One region of the Arthrobacter sp. zg-Y916 genome, then DNA from elsewhere that is predicted to be linked to it. Evidence: riboswitches for the same ligand, from Rfam matches in the RefSeq annotation. Region 1 holds a riboswitch; each other region holds the start of a gene.
The links. Region 1 has a riboswitch for S-adenosylmethionine ahead of LOC59_RS06805 (MetQ/NlpA family ABC transporter substrate-binding protein). Riboswitches for the same ligand answer to the same signal wherever they lie in the genome.
Positions count from the first base shown of each region.

Region 2: linked by a shared signal. The riboswitch ahead of LOC59_RS10290 (bifunctional o-acetylhomoserine/o-acetylserine sulfhydrylase) and the one ahead of LOC59_RS06805 (MetQ/NlpA family ABC transporter substrate-binding protein) in region 1 are both predicted to bind S-adenosylmethionine.
Region 3: linked by a shared signal. The riboswitch ahead of LOC59_RS15100 (LLM class flavin-dependent oxidoreductase) and the one ahead of LOC59_RS06805 (MetQ/NlpA family ABC transporter substrate-binding protein) in region 1 are both predicted to bind S-adenosylmethionine.

Region 1 is NZ_JAJJOD010000002.1:315,832-321,979, reverse strand. Features, by position in the region: gene hrpB (ATP-dependent helicase HrpB) at 1-334, opposite strand, end outside; gene LOC59_RS06815 (methionine ABC transporter permease) at 410-1,069, opposite strand; gene LOC59_RS06810 (methionine ABC transporter ATP-binding protein) at 1,071-2,075, opposite strand; gene LOC59_RS06805 (MetQ/NlpA family ABC transporter substrate-binding protein) at 2,172-3,047, opposite strand; SAM riboswitch class IV at 3,126-3,243, opposite strand; gene LOC59_RS06800 (macrolide 2'-phosphotransferase) at 3,400-4,299, shown strand; gene LOC59_RS06795 (hypothetical protein) at 4,301-4,786, opposite strand; gene LOC59_RS16745 (sensor histidine kinase) at 4,859-6,100, opposite strand; gene LOC59_RS06785 (response regulator transcription factor) at 6,108-6,148, opposite strand, start outside.
Region 2 is NZ_JAJJOD010000006.1:22,367-28,514, forward strand. Features, by position in the region: gene LOC59_RS10280 (DUF3995 domain-containing protein) at 21-536, opposite strand; gene metX (homoserine O-acetyltransferase MetX) at 575-1,711, opposite strand; gene LOC59_RS10290 (bifunctional o-acetylhomoserine/o-acetylserine sulfhydrylase) at 1,708-3,024, opposite strand; SAM riboswitch class IV at 3,092-3,209, opposite strand; gene LOC59_RS10295 (VOC family protein) at 3,356-3,997, shown strand; gene LOC59_RS10300 (hypothetical protein) at 4,434-5,432, shown strand; gene LOC59_RS10305 (glycoside hydrolase family 2 protein) at 5,526-6,148, opposite strand, start outside.
Region 3 is NZ_JAJJOD010000010.1:10,050-16,197, forward strand. Features, by position in the region: gene acs (acetate--CoA ligase) at 1-304, opposite strand, end outside; gene LOC59_RS15085 (ABC transporter permease) at 295-1,152, opposite strand; gene LOC59_RS15090 (aliphatic sulfonate ABC transporter substrate-binding protein) at 1,152-2,219, opposite strand; gene LOC59_RS15095 (ABC transporter ATP-binding protein) at 2,328-3,155, opposite strand; SAM riboswitch class IV at 3,587-3,703, shown strand; gene LOC59_RS15100 (LLM class flavin-dependent oxidoreductase) at 3,741-5,132, shown strand; gene LOC59_RS15105 (hypothetical protein) at 5,168-5,530, shown strand; gene LOC59_RS15110 (SDR family NAD(P)-dependent oxidoreductase) at 5,583-6,148, opposite strand, start outside.

The DNA.
Region 1 (6,148 bases):
TTTCGCCCCTGACGGTGTAGCCGACGGCACCGCCTGCGGCCCCGCCGTCGAGCGCCGCCAGCCGCCGGGCTGCCGCCCTGGCCGCAACCCGCCGCGGCTGGGTCACCACTACCCGGCGGGGGCCCTCAGTCCGTGCTGCCAGGTTGGCAGCCAGCGGGGGCACCAGGGTGGTTTTACCGGTACCCGGGGGCGCCTGGACGACGGCGTTCCCGCTCTCCCGCAGCGCAGCGGCCAGCTCGGAAAGCGAACGCGCGAAGACCAGCCCGGCACCGATGCGGTCCAGGTCAAAAGGCCCGCTCTGATAGCCGGCGGCAGACGGTCCAGGAACACTCACCCCACCATTCTCCCCTCCCGTGCGTACCGTCCCGTGCACCTCCGCCACGGCGGGACGGTGATCTGAGGTGAGCTGCTACCTGCGGAGCGCCTTTCGGGCCGCCTGATTGCCCAGGAACTGCACGAGCTGCACCAGGACGATGATGACTGCGACGGCGGCCCAGGTGACCACCGGATTGAACTGCCGGTAGCCGTACTGGATGGCGAAGTTGCCCAGTCCCCCGCCGCCGACGTAGCCGGCCACTGCGGACATGTCCACGAGGGCCACGAAGATGTAGGTGTAGCCCAGGATCAGCGGACCAAGTGCCTCCGGAATGAGGATCGTGAAGATGATCCGCCGCCGCCCGGCACCGATGGACCGCGCTGCCTCGATGACTCCGGGCTGCACGGTGAGCAGGTTCTGCTCCACGATGCGGCTGATGCCGAATGCTGCGGCAAGCGACAGCGTGAAGATGATCGCGTTGTTGCCGATCCCGCTGCCGGTAACGGAGCGGGCCAGCGGCTGGGCCGCGGCCAGGAAAATGATGAAGGGGATGGGCCGGAAGATGTTCACGAGGACGTTCAGCGTGCCGAACACCGCACGGTTGGCCAGCAGCGCTCCCTGGCGCGTCGTGTAGAGGCCCATGCCGATCAGCAGTCCGCCGATTCCGCCGAACAGGAGGCTCAGGCCCACGATGTAGAGGGTCTCTCCGATAGCAGTCCACAGCTGCGGGGTCAGGGGTATGAGGTCTTCCATGTCAGTTCAGCTCCGTCACTTTGATGCCGTGCCCGACGGCGGCAAGGGCGCCGTCGATCGCCTGGTCGGCGCCCTTGAGCGCCAGCGTCAGGTGGCCGAACGCGCGGCCGGAAATGTCATTGATGCCGCCGTAGACCAGTTCGAACTCCACTCCGGCGGCTGCCAGTTCAACGAACACGTCCGACTGGGACGCGCCGCCGTCCCGGAAGGACAGGGTGACCATTCTTCCCTCGTGCCTGTTTCGCAGCGTCGCCAGGTCGGCCGCTGAAGGAACGCCCCGGACCACAGTGGAAACGAACTTCCGTGAGGATTCCTCGCGGGGGTTGGAAAACACCTCGAACACTTCACCCTGTTCCACGATCCGTCCTCCGTCCATGACGGCGACCTTGGTGGCCAGGTTCTTGATGACGTCCATTTCGTGGGTAATCACCACGATCGTGATGCCCAGCTCGCGATTCACCCGGCGCAGCAGTTCCAAGACCTCATGCGTGGTCTCCGGGTCAAGGGCCGACGTGGCTTCGTCTGCGAGGAGGATCTTGGGCGACGCTGCCAGGGCGCGGGCAATGCCCACGCGCTGCTTTTGCCCGCCGGAGAGCTGCTCCGGGAAGTTGTCCGCCTTGTCCGTGAGTCCCACGAAGTCCAGGAGCTCGGCGGTCCGTGCGGCAATTTCAGCCCTGCTCCGGCCCGCTACCCGCAGCGGATAGGCCACGTTGTTGCGGACGGTTTTGGAGTTAAAGAGGTTGAACTGCTGGAAGATCATCCCGATGTCCAGGCGCAGCTGCCGCAGCTGCCGCTCCGGGACGCCCGTGACCTGCCGGCCGTCGACCGTGATGTCGCCGGAGGTTGCAGTCTCCAGCGCGTTGATCAACCGGACCAGGGTGCTTTTTCCCGCTCCGGAGTAGCCGATGATTCCGTAGATTTCGCCGGCTTCGATCTCCAGGTTGATGTCCCGCAGCGCCGTGACCGGCTCTTCGCCCCGGCGGGCGGGCGGGTAGGTCTTGGACACGTCGCGCTGGGAGTTGCGGGCGTGGTTTCCCGAGCCCCCCCCCCCCCCCCGCCCCCCCCCCCCCCCCCCCCCGGGACGCGGTGGAACGGGCAGGAACTAGTCCAGGTTTTCGATGTCCTGCTGGACCTCGGCGAGCGAATCGCGCAGGTCCTGGACCGGGACCTTCAGGAATTCGGCGGTGTTGCCTGAAGCCTCCTGGACACCGTCCTGGACAGCCTGCGTTTCCTGGTAGATCTGCACGAGCTTGAGGTAGGTCTCGTTCTCCTCCTCGCCGGCACGCGCTGCGAAGATGTTGACGTACGGGATGGCCTTGGGATCCGACGGATCGTCCTGGGCAATGGCGTCTTCGGCCTTGAGGCCCGCGTCTTCGACGAAGTCGTTGTTGACGATCGCTGCTGCGACGTCGGGAAGCGACGTGGGGGTCAGGGAAGCCTCGAGGGTGGTCACCTTGACCTTTGACTTGGCTTCGTCGAGGTCGTCAAGGGTCGCGAAGACGCTGCCGCCGTCCTTGAGGCTGACCAGCCCGGCTGACTGCAGCACCAGCAAGCCGCGGGCCAGGTTGCTTTCGTCGTTGGGCACCGCCACCGTCGAGCCCTCGGGGATGTCTTCCACCGAATCGTACTGGGTGGAGTACAGGCCCAGCGGGTAGATGGCCGTGGAGCCAATCGGTGTGAGGTCTCCGCCGCTGGCAACGTTGTAGCGGGCCAGGTAGATGATGTGCTGGAACTGGTTCAGGTCCAGTTCGCCCTCGGTCAGTGCCGGGTTCGGCTGCGTGTACTCGGCAAAGTCAACGATTTCGACGTCGATGCCTTCCGCCTTCGCGGCCTCGCTGTAGGTGGCCCAGTACGGATCGCTGGCTCCAACCACGCCGATCTTCACAGTGCCTTCGTCCCCGGAGGCTGAGCCGCAGGCGGCCATCGTCAGTGCCAGGAGCGGGGCGGCTGCAATCGCCAGGATTCTGCTGAGTTTCATGGTGTGGCTCTTCTCCCAAAAGGGTCCGCGGCGCTCCGCGGACAAGGTGGAGGCGCAGGCCGCTGGAGGGCAGTGCCGGCGCCGTACTTGCCTCGCGGAAAGTCTCCGCCGAGGCCGAATCATCACCTGGAGCACCCCGCTACGACGAGAGGGTTGCTGTCCAGCCGGCCAGGGCCATTGGCTGGAACTCTTGATTCCGTCCCTAGGCTAGGAACATCTGGGCCACGTAACCAAAACGCGCCTGCTTTATGACGACTTATGCAGTGGCACATGACATCCTGCGTAACAGGACGTCACGGAACCAGCCCCGGGCGGGGCCTTGGAAACCGGGAGAAAGGGAGAAAAGGAAGCCATGAGCGAAGCGCGGGATCTGACGGCAGCCGATATATGCACTCTGGCAGCACGGCACGGACTCGCCCTGGAACCAGGCACCGTCCGTTTCAACGAAGCCGGACTGGATTACCGGGTCGCTTTCGCCTCCGCACCGGACGGCGGGGACTGGGTACTTCGGATCCCACGGCGCGCGGACGTTGCCGCCGGCCAGGAACGCGAGCAGGCGATCCTGGATTTCGTGCGTCCGCGCCTTCCTGCAGCGGTTCCGGAATGGAAGATCCAGAGTTCGGACCTCATTGCCTATCCCCTGCTTCCGGGCAGCCCGGGGCTCACGGTGGACCCGGACAACCAGCCCGAATGGCACTTTGACCCGTCGGATCCGACGTACCTCCACTCCCTGGCCGGATTGATCGCGTCGCTGCACGGGATGGACGCGGCGGCCGCGGCCGCCGCGGGCATCCCGGCCGAGACTCCCGACGGCGTCCGCCGGCACTGGTCGAAGGGACTGGAACAGGTGCGCGCCGAGTTCCGCATCGCCCCGGAGCTGCTGGCCGGCTGGGAACAGTGGCTGGCCGATGACCGGCTCTGGCCGCAGCGGACGGTGCTGACCCATGGGGAGCTGTATCCCGCGCATCTGCTGCTCGATGACGCCAAACGGATCGTCTCCGTATTGGACTGGACCACGGCGAAGGTGAGTGACCCGGCCCTGGAGTTTATGTACGTGCACCTCATCTCGCCGGGTTCCCTCGACGACGTGGTCCGCTGGTACCAGGACGCGACAGGGCTCACCGAGCCGCACCTTGCCGAACGGTGCACGGCGCTGATAGCGGCCGGCCCGTTGAACTACGCGCTGTTTGCCCTCGCCTCCGGCGAACCCGCGCACCGCGAGACAGCCTCCGCGCAACTGCTGCCGTCCTAAGTCAGGACTGTTCCGCCGGAGTCTCTGATTCCTCAGGCGCGTCGCCGTCCTCGGGGGCGTCGCCGTGGTGGCCGCCGCGGCCGTGGCCTCCGCCCTTGCCGCGGTCGCCGTCCCGATCTTCCCGATCACCGCGGTCACCGCCATCGGCCCCGTCGTCGTGCTGTCCGTCTTCCCGGCCTTCGTCGGCCTGGCCGTCAGCATTCTCCTTGCCGGGCTTCGGATCATCCCCGTCCTGGGTGTCCTGCCGATCCGGCCGGGCTTCGTCACTGCCGCCGTCGCGCTCCTGGGCGTCTTCGGGCCCGCGCCGTTCCCGGTCGCCGCCGCGGCCCTGGTCCTGGCCCTGCTCCTGTTCGGACGTCACCGATGCAGTCTCCATATTGTCCCCAACGGCCATACCCGTGAAGAACGTTCCGGCGAGCAGGCCGGCGGCGGCCAGACCGCTGGCGGTCCAGATGATGACCTTCTTCGCTTTGCTCCCAATCGCCACGATTGGTGACACCTCCCTTGAGTTTGGATATTCCTACGCCATCTATCCAACGCCGCGATTCTTCGAGGATTCTTAGAAGCCCCGTGCGGATAGGGGCAGCCGCACCACCAGGACGGCGCCCTGGCCTGTTTCCGGTTCAGCGCTGACTGATCCGCCGAACCGTGCGGCGATTTCTGCGACCAGCGCAAGGCCCAGGCCGTAGTGCCGGGTGTGCCCTGCCGGGGCCGGGCGTACCGAGGAGAAGCGGTCGAACAGTGCTCCGGCGAGCTCCGGCGGCAGCCCCGGGCCGTCGTCTGCCACCGTGACCACGGCGTCGCGGTTCCGCGCGGCTACGGAGACGGTAACTTCCGTCCGCCCGAAATCCAGAGCGTTGGACAACAGCGCGGTGAAGACCCGTTGAAGTGCCGCTTCGTTGCCCAGGACAAGCACCGGCACGTCCGGCAGTTGGGTGTGCAGGGCAAGGCCCCGGTCGGAAAAGGCGGGGCCGAAGGCGGCGGCTGTCTGCCGGGCAACGGCTGCCAGATCCACCTCTTCCAGCGTCCCGGGCTTTCGCGGATCCGCGGCAACAAGCAGGTCGTCCAGGATTCCGGTGAGGACCCCTGCGTCTGCCACCACCTCATCCAGCCCCTGAATGAGGCGGTCCAGCTCCCCGGGAGACGCTCCGCCTGCCTGCCCCGCGGCGCGCCGGCGCAGCAGCTGGGCCCGGGTGCTCAGCAGGGTCAGCGGCGTGCGCAGTTCATGGCTGGCGTCAGAGACGAACCTGCGCTGCAGCTCGAGGGCGCGGGCCAGCGGGCGCATGGCAGCCCGCGCGGCCAGAACTGAAAACAGTGCCGCCACCGCTGCCGAACCCACCACGGCCGCTGTCAGCGCGAATAACAGGCGGTTCAGCTGGTTCCGTGTTTCCTGTGTATCCACGGCGGCCTGGACAACCCGGCCGCGCCTCTCCTGCGCCGTCAGCACGCGGTAGGTTGTGCCGTCTGCCTCCACGGTTTCTTCGATGCTGCCTGCTCCTGCCGCAACGGCCGACAGCGAGCTGGCCACCGGCAGGCCCGAAGGCACGTCCCGGGAGACTTCCAGCCTGCCGCGGTTCAAGACCGCCAGGAAAACGTCCAGCGGAGCATCACGCGGGTTATCCAGTTCGACGGCGGCCTCCAGCCGCTGCTGGAGGGCTTCCTCGCTCCCGGCGGCGGCGAGGTAGTAGACGACGGCGCCGGCCAGCGAGAGCAGCACCACGATGAGCGCGGTGAACTGGACCGCCAGCCGTACCGAGGCCCGGCGGAGTTCACTCCGTTCCCCGCGCAGTGCCCTTGCCACGGCAGACCTATTCCTGCCGGCCCAGGCGGTAGCCGATCCCCCGGACGG
Region 2 (6,148 bases), on a different contig from region 1:
GACTGGGCCGGGCCTAAGGCTTAGGCTCCGGGCTCGGTCCGTGCCGGCCGTGACGCGAAGAGGTAGGCCAGGAGGCACGCTCCCCAGCCCAGGAACAACGGGTCCCACAGCAGGGCATGTCCCAGCAGGCCCTGGCTGTCAGCTTCGGGGTCCGCCGGAATCCAGCCGGCCAGGACCGCCGCTGCAGCGGCCGTATTGACGCCTCCGTAAACCACCAGACCGGCGCCTCCTATCCAGCTGAGGACCCGGATCACGCCGGGGAACGGAAACCGGCCATAGGCTGCTGCCAGCGGTATCACGGCTGCCGCAGCCTTCAGCAGCGCCGTCCCGGCGAGCAGCAGTGCTGCTTGCAGCGGCACGTCCTTTGCGGCCTGCACGGCGAACTGTCCCACCGTGGCGAGCAGCCAGCGCCCGCCGAGCGCCCAATACAGGCTGAACCCGGCATGGATCAGGCCGAGGGCGCAGGCAGGCCAGAGGAAGAACCGGCCCCGGGCGGGCCGGGTCCGGTGCCGGCGCTGCGAGATGCTTCTGCGCATCCTTTTATGGTGCCAGCATGCCGCGCCGGCATCGCTGCTTAGGCGAAGAAGTCCTGCTCCAGGACGTCCTTGAGCTGCAGGATGTCAGTCAGGAACCCGTCGTGGCCTATCGGAGCACTGATAACGTGCACTCTGTTGTCTCCGGGCAGCGCTGCTGCCAGTTCATAGGACTGTTCCGGGAAGTACAGCCGGTCCGAATCCACGGCCGCCACGAGGAACTGTGCCTGAGTGGCCGCGAGTGCTTCGACGAGGCTGCCGCGGCCGCGGGCGACGTCGTGGCTCATCAGCGCCTCGGTGAGGATGACGTAGCTGTTGGCGTCGAACCGGTCAGCCAGTTTCCGGCCCTGGTGGTCCAGATAGCTCTCCACCTGGTAGCGGCCGCGGCCGGCTGGAAGCGCAGCACCCAGCGGGTCCTCTCCCGGCTGCGGCGTCCTGCCGAACCGATATTGAAGTTCAGCCTCTGACCGGTAGGTGATGTGCGCGATCCTGCGCGCCAGTCCGAGTCCGGCGAGCGGAGCGCATCCGTTGTAGTAGTCCCCGCCGTTGTAGTCCGGGTCCAGCCGGATGGCTTCGATCTGGGCCTGGGCGAAGGCAATCTGCTCCCCCGTGCTCGCCGCCGTCGCCGCTATCACCGCGCACCGTGCCACCCGGGCAGGTTCAGTCACTGCCCACTCCAGCGCGCGTGCGCCGCCCAGCGATCCGCCCAGCACAGTGTGCCAGCGGCGGATGCCCAGCTGGTCCGCCAGCCGCGCCTCGGCCCGAACCGAGTCCCGGATGGTGACGAACGGGAAACGGGATCCCCAGGGCAGTCCGTGGGGATCCGCCGACGCCGGGCCGGTGGAGCCGTAGCAGCCGCCAACCATGTTGATGGAGACCACGAAGAAACGATCGGTGTCCACGGTCCGCCCCGGCCCCACGAGGCCGTCCCACCAGCCCGGTTCCTCGGTGCTGCCCTGCGCCACGTGGGTACTGCCGGTGAGGGCATGCGGAATCAGGACGGCGTTGGAGGCGTCACCGTTCAGGCGGCCCCAGGTTTCGTAGCCCAGGACGACGTCGGGCAGGCGCCCTCCGGTCTCCAGTTCGAGTTCACCGATCGAGGCGTACTGCAGCACCCCGTCGAGAGTGTGGACGGGGTGCTGCGCTGCGGGTGGATACGTTGTCACGCTGTACTTCATGCTCCCTTGGCGGCGCGGAATCCGGCATCGAGGTCCGCGATGATGTCATCCACGTGCTCCAGCCCGACCGAGAGCCGCACCAGGCCCGGACTGACTCCCGCTGCCGCTTGGGCCTCCGCCCCCAGCTGGCTGTGGGTGGTCGACGCCGGATGGATCACCAGCGAGCGGACGTCGCCGACGTTCGCCACGTGCGAGTGCAGCTGGAGCGCATCGACGAAGCGCTTGCCCGCTTCAACGCCGCCGTCGATTTCAAAGGACACGATCGCACCGGTGCCGCGCGGCCCGTACTTGCGCCCGCGTTCGTACCACGGGCTGGACTCCAGGCCTGCGTACGCGACGGAAAGGACGTCGTCGTGCGCCTCCAGCCATTCCGCGACGGCGACTGCGTTCTCCACGTGCCGCTCCAGCCGGAGGCTGAGGGTTTCCAGGCCCTGGCCGATCAGGAAAGCGTTGAACGGAGATACTGCCGAGCCGAGGTCGCGCAGCAGCTGGACCCGTGCCTTGAGGATGAACGCCAGGTTGGCGCCAAGTGCACCGTTGACCCCGAGGTCCCGGGCATACACCAGGCCGTTGTAGCTCTCATCAGGGGTGTTAAAGCCGGGGAACTTTTCCGGATCGGCTGCAAAGTCGAAGTTGCCGGAGTCCACGATCACGCCCGCCATCGCGGTGCCGTGCCCGCCGAGATACTTGGTGGCGGAGTGCACCACGATGTCCGCTCCCCATTCGATGGGACGGATGAGATACGGGGTGGACAGGGTGTTGTCCACGATCAGGGGAATGCCCGCCTCATGCGCGACAGCGGAGAGTCCTTCCAGGTCCAGGACGTCCTGGCGCGGATTGGAGACAACTTCGCCGAAGAAGGCTTTGGTGTTGGGCTGTACGGCTTCGCGCCACTGGTCCAGGTTGTCCGGGTCGGCGACGAAGGTGACGTCGATGCCGAACTTCTTCAGCGTGTGCTTGAAGAGGTTATAGGTTCCGCCGTACAGGCTGGGGCTGGCCACAATGTGGTCCCCTGCCTGGGCCAGGTTGAGGATCGCGTAGGTTTCCGCGGCCTGCCCGGAGGCAAGCAGCAAGGCCCCAACACCTCCTTCCAGGGAGGCGATGCGGTTCTCCACTGCTTCCTGCGTGGGGTTGCCGATCCGGGTGTAGATCGGAGCCAGCTCTGCGAGCGCAAAACGGTTCGCTGCAGCTTCCGCGCTGGGGAAAACGAAGGACGTCGTTTGGTAGATGGGAAGGGCACGGGCGCCGGTGGTGGCGTCGGGCTCCTGTCCTGCATGGATCTGGCGGGTTTCGAATGACCAGTTGGCAGACATGTTGCTCCCTTAATGACCAGGGGCCCCACAGGTACCGATGCCGGAAGAACTCCGGTACCAGACGTGTGGCCCGCGCTTGCCGGACACCCTTTGTGGTGTCCAGCCAGGTCTTCACCCGGGGCACCCCACCGCGGTTGGAGGGTTGCCGGCCAGCAAGCCGGGGCTATCTGCTGGCACTCATGACCTGTACCTATAGAACCAACGGAGCCGGAGTTGCGCAACCCATATGACGCAGCGTGAATCCGGGAAAAATCCGCTGATCCAGATACCTTTTGCGGAGCTAAGGCTTGCCTTGGTCGAGACACAGGTCACAACGTGCCAAGATGTTCGCATGCGCCTGGATCATGTTTCTTATGCCTGCGAATCCGACGGCCTGCTGGCCACCACGGAACGTATTGCTTCTGCCCTTGGAACCGACTTCGTCAAGGGCGGGGTGCACCCCCGCTTTGGCACCCGGAACATGATCATTCCGCTGGCCAACCACCAGTATCTGGAAGTGGTTGAGGTCCTGAACCATCCCGCTTCCGACAAGGCACCCTTCGGCCAGGCCGTCCGTGCACGCTCCGAGGCAGGCGGCGGCTGGATGGGATGGTGCGTCGCCGTGGAGGACCTCGCACCCTTCGAAGAACGGCTCGGCCGCTCCGCCGTCCCCGGAAACCGTAAGTTCCCCGACGGCCAGGAACTGACCTGGCAGCAGATCGGCATCAACGGCCTGATCGCCGACCCGCAGGTCCCGTACATGCTCCGCTGGGATGAGGACAAGGCGGACCTGCACCCCTCCCGTGCCTTTGCCGGCACGGTCTCCCTGGAATCCCTCACCATTGCCGGCTCCGCCCAGCGCGTCACCGAGTGGCTCGGCCAGCCGGTGGAGAAGCCGCTCGACGGCCTTGACGTCACCTGGGTCTCCCCCAAGGGAACCCCCGGCATCATGTCTGTGACGTTCGGGACTGACAAGGGACTCGTCGAGATCTAGTTCTGCATTCGCACCGGTTTGCGACACATGCACCGGTTTGCGACACACGCACGTCCCCAAACCGGAGCGATCTTCACAGGTCCGGATTGGCCCCGCGGCGCCGTCTTTGGCCCCCAGGCGCTGCGGTCCCCTCCGGCGATGGAAGTACCCCTGCACATTTGGACGCCCGCCGGCTCGGGACACCCATTGGGTGGGGATGTTCCTCCGCTTCGGGACTGCCCTGCCAGTTTGGGACAATCCTGCGCGGCACCGCGGCCGGAAAGTCCCAAACCGGCAGGCCCGTCCCAGACTGCAGGGTTTTCACTGCGGCTGCACTCCAATTAAGGACTGCACCCCTGCGAAGGACAGCTCTGCACAGGGACTCCCCACCACATGGGTTTTCCACAGACAGCCTCTTCCATGACCAAACCAGGTAATGGCGGAGCACGGTTGGCACATGTCGATGAACTTCTTGTTTTCAGCAGAGGCCGACCTGGACGGACAGTGCCGCCGTTCACTCGCACGCAGGTGCACCTCCGGGGAATTGATTCGCCTGCGGCAAGGTATTTATGTCAAGGCATACGAGTGGCGGAACCTCGCTCCGTGGGAACGTGAACGCACCCGGCTAGCCGCAGCCGTTCAGGGCGGACAATCCCAGCGGGTACTCATCCAGCAGTCCGCAGCGGCCATCTGGGGAATTCCGACCATCGGCTCATCTCCGCAGATCATGTTCCTCGCGCCCGGCGATACGCACGGACGCAGCCGAGGAGACCTTCGCTGGGCTGAACGCCGGTTGCTGGAACCGGTCACGTCCGTGGACGGACTAGCCGTCACCGGCAGAGCCCAGACCGTGCTGGACATGGCCGCTAATCTGCCCTTTGAACGCTCCGTCCCCGCAATGGACCACGTCCTCCGTCCGGATGTCCGCCGTGCGCTTCCTCCGATGGCGAAGGAAGAGCTCAGGGATCTGGCGCAAGGGCTGCGGGCCCATACCAAACGCGCCCGTGCCCTGCGCGTCATCGACTTCGCTGACCCCCGCTCCGAATCTCCGGGGGAATCCTATTCCCGGGCCCTGCTGTATCGCTACGGCTTTCCGGCCCCAGACCTGCAGCACCAATTTCGCTCCACCGGTGGCCAGCTGTTGGGCCGAACGGATTTCTTCTGGGAGGAGCAGAATCTGGTTGGGGAGTTTGACGGCGCCATTAAGTACGGTTCATCGCTCAACGGCGGGGAACTTCAGGCCCAACAGGCACTCATCCGCGAGAAACGGCGAGAGGACGCTATTCGGGCTACGGGTGTCCGATTCGTGCGCTGGACGTGGGCCGAGGCCAGCAGACCATCCATGCACCCCGATGGATTGGTGGCGTTGCTGGCTCGAGCCGGACTCCCTCGCTCACGCCGAGCCGTCACGAACAGGGCGAGCACCCTGCCGCCTGCCGCGCGCAAGGCGTCCTGAGAACTTCCGTGCCGGGCCAGCAACGCCACGCACCGGAATTGAACAACGCGGAACAACCCCGGTGCAACCAACACAATCCGGATCCGGAACCGATTAGCCCGCAAAGGCACGGCAAAGCTCAGAGTTCAGTTCACGGACGACGGCCGGATCCACCTTCAGCACCCGGCGGTCGTAGGTGAGCAGGCCGTTGACCTCATCCTCGACGTCGGTGAGCTGGGTGTAGACGCTGGCAGCGAGGCCTTGGCTGACGGCGGGAAGGATCTGGGTCCGGTGCAGGTTGGAGTAGGCATGGGCGAGCTCTTCGGACGTGCGGAGGGTCTTGCCATAGCCGAAGACCTTGCTGTTCCAGGTGTGCCCGTCCAGCGGAAGGCTGAAGCCGCCGTACTCGGAAAGCACGATCGCCCTGGGGTCTCGCTGCCAGCGCTTCCGGATGTGGAACGGCACGGCATAGACGTGGAGGCTCTTGGCGTCTCCCGCACCCTGGTCGTGCCAGCCGCTGGCGTGGTCGATGCAGCGGGTAGGGTCCAGTGCGCGCAGCTCGGCGGCGATCGCAGCGGCGTCGAACTGTCCCCAGCCTTCATTGAACGGGACCCAGAGCGCGATGCTGGGCACGCTGCGAAGCAGGTCAACCGTCTCCCGCATTTCTCGCCGGAACGATTCCCGCCCCGCGGCATCACTGCGGCCGAACTTCGCATACCGCCGGTCGCTCCGGCTCC
Region 3 (6,148 bases), on a different contig from region 1:
GCTCGCCCTCGCAGTGCAGGGCAACCTTGTTGCCGCGGCCCGCGGCAACGTGGCGGTCCACGCAGTTCACTGCGACGTTCAGCCGGCCCCCGGCGAACCATTCGATCTCCGGGACGGTGTACTCGGCATCGGCTTCGGGAACGTCCGGGCCGCTGAGCCGCTGGGGCGGGGTGAAGCGGTGCGCGGTGTGCCACGGCGTCTCCCACTGCAGCCGCCGGGCAGCCTCTTCCCAGAACGCGATGCGCTCTGATTCACTGGCGAACTCCGGTTCGGCTGCTGTCTGGGTTGCTGTGCCTACGCCCATTTCTTCACTGCCCACTTCTCTGCGACGCCCAGCAGGGCATCCGTTGTTTTACCGATGACCGCCAGCAGCACGATTGCCAGGAACATCCGGTCGGTGCGGCCGTTGTTCTGCGAGTCGGTGAGCAGGAAGCCCAGCCCCATGGAGGAGGCGATCAGTTCCGCGGCCACCAGGAACAGCCAGGACTGGGCCAGCGCAAGGCGCAGGCCGGAGAAGACCGAGGGTACGACGGCGGGCAGCTGCACCGTGGTGAGCAGCTTCAGTCCGTTCAGGCCAAAGGCACGGGCTGCTTCCACGAGGTTCTTGTCCACGTGCCGCAGAGCCAGGGACACGGTGGTGAAGACCGGGAAGAACGCCCCGATAGTGATCAGCGTGACCTTGGAGTCCTCGCCGATGCCCATCCACAGGATAAGCAGCGGAACCAGGGCCAGGGACGGAACGGCCCGGACGGCGCCGAACAGCGGGCCCAGCAGCACATCGGCCAGTTTCGAGAGGCCCAGTACCGCGCCCAGGACCAGGCCCAGGGCGGCGCCGAGGGCGAAGCCGGTGAGGACCCGCTGGGTGGAGATGGCGATGTGCGTGCCCAGCTCGCCGCGCTCGATCAGGTCAGCGGCGGAGGTCAGGACCGCGCCGGGTGAGGGCAGCTGCACGGCGCTGAAGAGGCCGAGCACGGACACCAGCTGCCAGAGGGCCAGCAGGAGTACCGGAACGACGAGGCCCAGGGACACGCGGACCCAGGTCCGGGAAAGGGCGCCGGCGGACGGACGCCCGGTGACGGGCGGGACAGCCGCGGACGGGCCCTGCGGACCCACGGCCACGGGAACGGAAGCTTGCTGGGAATTGCTGCTCATCAGGATTCCTTAACGGCTGCCGAATCGGCCTTCTGCACGAAGGAGGCATCCAGCAGGGAGGCGACGGCGTCGTCGATCGCCTTCTGGCTGGCGACGTCGCCGGTCTCGACGAACACGGGTCCCACCTTTTCCAGGACCTTGCGCTGGGCGTCGCCCGGGGCGGCGTCGACGTCGAGGTTGCTGCGTTCCAGAATGACGGTGCGGGCCACTTCGAGGTCCAGGCCGGCGACGTCGGCGAGGATCTGCGCGGTTTCTTCCGGGTTCTCGGCTGCCCAGGCACGCGCCCTTTCATAGACGTTGACCACGGTCTGGGCTACTTCCGGCTGCTCTTCCAGGAAGGACTCGGTGGCGTTCAGGAAGCCGTAGGTGTTGAAGTCCAGATTGCGGTAAAGGAACTCGGCACCAGCGTGCTCGGCGCCGGCCATGATCGGGTCCAGGCCGGACCAGGCGTCCACGGCGCCGTTTTCAAGGGCAGTGCGGCCGTCCGCGTGCTGCAGGTTCTCAACCGTGACATCGGAGGTGCTCAGCCCGGCCTCTTCCAGCGCCTGGACCAGGAAGAAGTACGGGTCGGTGCCCTTGGTGGCGGCGACGGACTTGCCGGCCAGGTCAGCCACGGAACTGATGTCCGAGTCGGAAGAGACGAGGAGTCCGGCCCATTCCGGCTGCGAGTAGATGCTGATGGTCTTGATCGGGGAGCCGTTGGACCGGGCCAGCAGGGCAGCCGAACCGGCGGTGGAGCCGACGTCGATCGCTCCGGCACGCAGTGCCTCATTGGCCTTGTTCGATCCGGCGGACTGCACCCAGTTCACGTCCACGCCCTGCTCTTCAAGGGTGGCTTCCAGCCAGCCCTGGTCCTTGATGACCAGGCTGAGCGGGTTGTAGGTGGCGAAGTCAATGTTCAGGGTGCCGCCGTCGGCTGCATCATTGGCGGCAGCGCCGGAGGAGTCTTCGCCGGCAACGCAGCCCGTGAGGGCCAGCGAGAACGCTGCGGCAGCGGCGGCCAGGACGGCGAGGGGGCGGCGGGAGAAGCTGGGCGGGCGGCGGGAGAAGCGGGAACGGCGGTTCATGGGGATTCCTTCAGGAAGTGGAGGGCAGGGAAGAAGGGCGGTGCGGGCACGGATCGCCCGCGGCATCCGCCGCGGGAATGCCCGCGGCGGTGGGGGAGGAGGGGTCGCCTAGTGGCGGTCGACGCCGAGGCTCGCCAAGAGCTCTCCGCGCATTCGTGCCAGTTCAGCCGAGGCACGGTCCCGCGGACGGGCGCCCGGGACGGTGATGGTCTGCGTGATGGTGGCACCGGGCTTGCCCGGTTCCCGGCCGAGGATAATGATCCGGTCCGCGAGCTGCAGCGCCTCGTCGACGTCGTGCGTGACCAGCAGGACAGTGGCCGGAGCTGCGCGGTGCACGTCCAGCAGCAGGTCCTGCATCTTGAGGCGGGTCAGGGCGTCGAGGGCGCCGAACGGTTCGTCGAGCAGCAGCACGCCGGGCTTGCGGGCCAGCGCCCGGGCCAGCGACGCGCGCTGGGCCATGCCGCCGGACACGGCGCGGGGCTGGTGCTTCGCGAAGCTGTCCAGCTCAACCAGCTTGAGGAGCTCGGCGACCTTGGCCTTGCCCTCGGACGCACTGGTGCTCTTGGGCAGGCCGATGGCGACGTTGGCCTGCAGGGTCTGCCACGGAAGCAGCCGCGGTTCCTGGAAGGCAACGGCACACCGGTCATCGATGCCGCGGACGGCAGTACCGTCGATCAGCACCTGCCCGGTGGAGGCGGCGTCGAGTCCGGCGGTCGCGCGCAGCAGCGTGGACTTGCCGCAGCCGCTGGAGCCGAGGATGGCCAGGACTTCGCCCGGACGGACCTCGAAATTGATGTCGCGCAGCACCACGTGGGCGTTTGCGCCCGAACCAAAGGCGCGGCCAACGCCGTCGAACGTTACCGGCAGGGCAGAGTCTGGCGTGGGACGCGGGGCAGTGGAAACGGCATGGGAGCCGGAGGACAGTACTGCAGTCATGTGAACACTCCATCGGTCCTGGCAGTAGCACCCTACGGAAAACGTCCTGGGCCGGGTTAGCGGCCTCCTGCGACGTCCACCTCGCTATCGCAGTGCCTCAAGGAGGAAGCACTCCGACCAGGGTTGCTGCGGCTTCACTGATCCAGGTCTCTCAGCCGCTCGGGATGGTCAAGTGCAACTAAACGCCCTCGGACAGCCTGCGGGCAAGTCCCCGCGTAACATTCCGAATCCGGGTCCCTCCGGCCCTATTTCCCGCCGAGAGGCCACTTACGGCTCTTTTGAGCGCCCAAACCAGCCGTAAGTGGCCTCTCGGTGGTCGGAGAGGCGGCGCGGAGGCGGGCGGAGTTGGAGGTACGACGCCGGGCGTTACGCCGCGTGACACGGCCGGGGTTGCGCCGGCCCCGGCTCAGGGGCCCATACTGGAGCCGCAGGATCATGAGTCCCAACGCAAAGCTCTGGCTGGTTGGGCGGCAACCCTCTTTCCGTAGCGGGGTGCCCCAGATGACGATCCGGTCGCCCGGCGAATCCGTCGGCGGCAAGTACGGCGCTCCGTCCCCGGTGCGTCGCCTGGGAAAGGATTCTTCGATGACCAGCGCTCCCCGCCAGATCCGCTTCAACGCCTTCGACATGAACTGCGTCGGACACCAGTCACCCGGCTTGTGGCGCCACCCCGAAGACCGGTCGGCGGACTACACCAGGCTTTCCTACTGGACCCACCTGGCGAAGACCTGCGAACGCGGGCTTTTCGACGGAATCTTCATTGCCGACGTGCTGGGCACCTACGACGTCTACGGTTCCTCCAACGAAGCCACCCTCCGCCAGGGCACGCAGGTGCCGGTGAATGATCCGCTGCTGCTGGTCTCCGCGATGGCCCTGGTCACCGAAAACCTGGGCTTCGGCGTCACCGCCGGCACCGCCTATGAGCATCCGTACCCGTTCGCCCGCCGGCTCTCCACGCTGGACCACCTCACCAACGGGCGCGTCGGCTGGAACGTCGTTACCGGCTACCTGCCTTCGGCCGCCCGCAACATGGGCCAGGAGGACCAGCTCGAGCACGACGAGCGCTACAACCACGCCGACGAATACCTCGAAGTCGTCTACAAGCTGCTTGAGGGTTCCTGGGAAGACGACGCCGTCGTCCGCGACAGGGAAACCGGCGTCTTCACGGATCCGTCCAAGGTCCATGACATCAACCATGAGGGCAAATACTTCAAGGTCCCCGGCATCCACATCTCGGAGCCGTCTCCGCAGCGCACCCCCGTGATCTACCAGGCAGGCGCATCGCCGCGCGGCATCGGCTTGGCGGCGGAGAACGCTGAAGCAGTGTTCGTGGGCGCGTCCACAGTGGAGAAGCTCAAGGCCACGGTCACGAAGATCCGCGACGCCGCGGAAGCCGCCGGCCGGGACCGGCACTCGATCCGGATCTACACCCTGCTGACCATCATCACGGCCGCCACCTCCGAGGAAGCCGAAGCCAAGCACCTGGATTACCAGAGCTACACCAGCGACGAAGGTGCCCTGGCGCTGATGTCCGGCTGGATGGGTGTGGACCTCTCCACCTATGAACTAGACCAGCCGCTCGGCGCCGTGAAATCCAACGCCATCCAGTCGGCGGCTGCGAACTTCCAGAAAGTGAACGACGACGGCGAGCCCTGGACAGTGCGCGACATCGCCGAGACCGCCGGGATCGGCGGACTGGGCCCGCGGCTGGTCGGCTCCGGTGCGGAGGTGGCCGAGGAGCTGATCCGCTGGGTCGAGGAGACCGACGTCGACGGCTTCAACCTGGCTTACGCGGTCACGCCCGGAACCTTCGAGGACGTCGTCGAGTTCGTGGTGCCCGAGCTGCAGAAGCGCGGCGCGTACCCTACGGAGTATGCCCCCGGAACCCTGCGCCAGAAGCTCTTCGGTGCCGGTGACAAGCTTCCGGAGGACCACCGCGGCGCGCGGTTCCGGCTGGACCCAGCGGTCCGCCGCTAGGCCGGCCCTGCGGGGGTTCCGTTAGGCTCGTGCGCATGACAAATGCGGGGAACACCAAAGCTCTCAGTCTCAACGTCACCTCCAAGCGCGCCCGGGCCCGCGGGGAAATGGTGGTCGCGGCGCCTGTCTCGGCGCTCCCTCCTGCCGTCGAACGGGCCGGGGCGGGGCTTCCACGGATGACCCTCACCGGGATCTGGCAGGAGCGGGCAGAGCTGGTGGCGGGAACCACGTGGAAGACGTTCGGCGAAGACATTGTGCTCACCTTCGAGCCGGTGGACGCTGCAACCACACGGGTGGTGGCCACCAGCACACCCCACGTTCCGACCACCATCTTCGACTACGGGCAGGGCAAGGCCGACGTCACCGAGGTGCTGAACGCCGTGGCTGCGGAGCTCTAGCCAGGACAGCAGGAAGCGGCGGCACGCAGCCGCCGCTTCCTGCCGGCAGGATCTAGTAGATCTTGATCGAGCCGCCGTCGGCCATCAGCGTCTGGCCGGTCATGTACTGGGACTGTTCGCTGGCCAGGAACACCACGATCGGAGCGATGTCCGTCTCCGGATCGCCCAGACGGCCCAGGGGAATGCCGTCCACCACTTCCTGGAAGGCCTCCGGGAACGCCTGGCTCCACTGGGCGATGCCCGGGGTGAGCGCGATCGGGGAGACCACGTTGACGCGGATGCCGTCCTTGGCCCATTCGTTGGCCGCCGTGCGTGAAATGGCGCGGATGGCTTCCTTCGCGGCGGCGTAGGTGACCTGGTTGGGAAGGCCCTTCATGCCCGCGCCGGAGGCAAAGTTGATGATGCTTCCGCGGGTCTTCTTCAGCTCTGGATAGGCAGCGCGCATCAGATGGAACGTGGCCATGGTCCCGGTATTGAAGGACAGGTCCCACATCTCCTGCGTAGTCTCCATAATCGGAGCCTGCTTGGAAGCATGCGCGTTGTTGACCAGGACATCCAGGCCGCCAAAGCGCTCCACGGTCTCCGCCACAATCTCCTTGGTGCTCTCCTCCTTGGAAA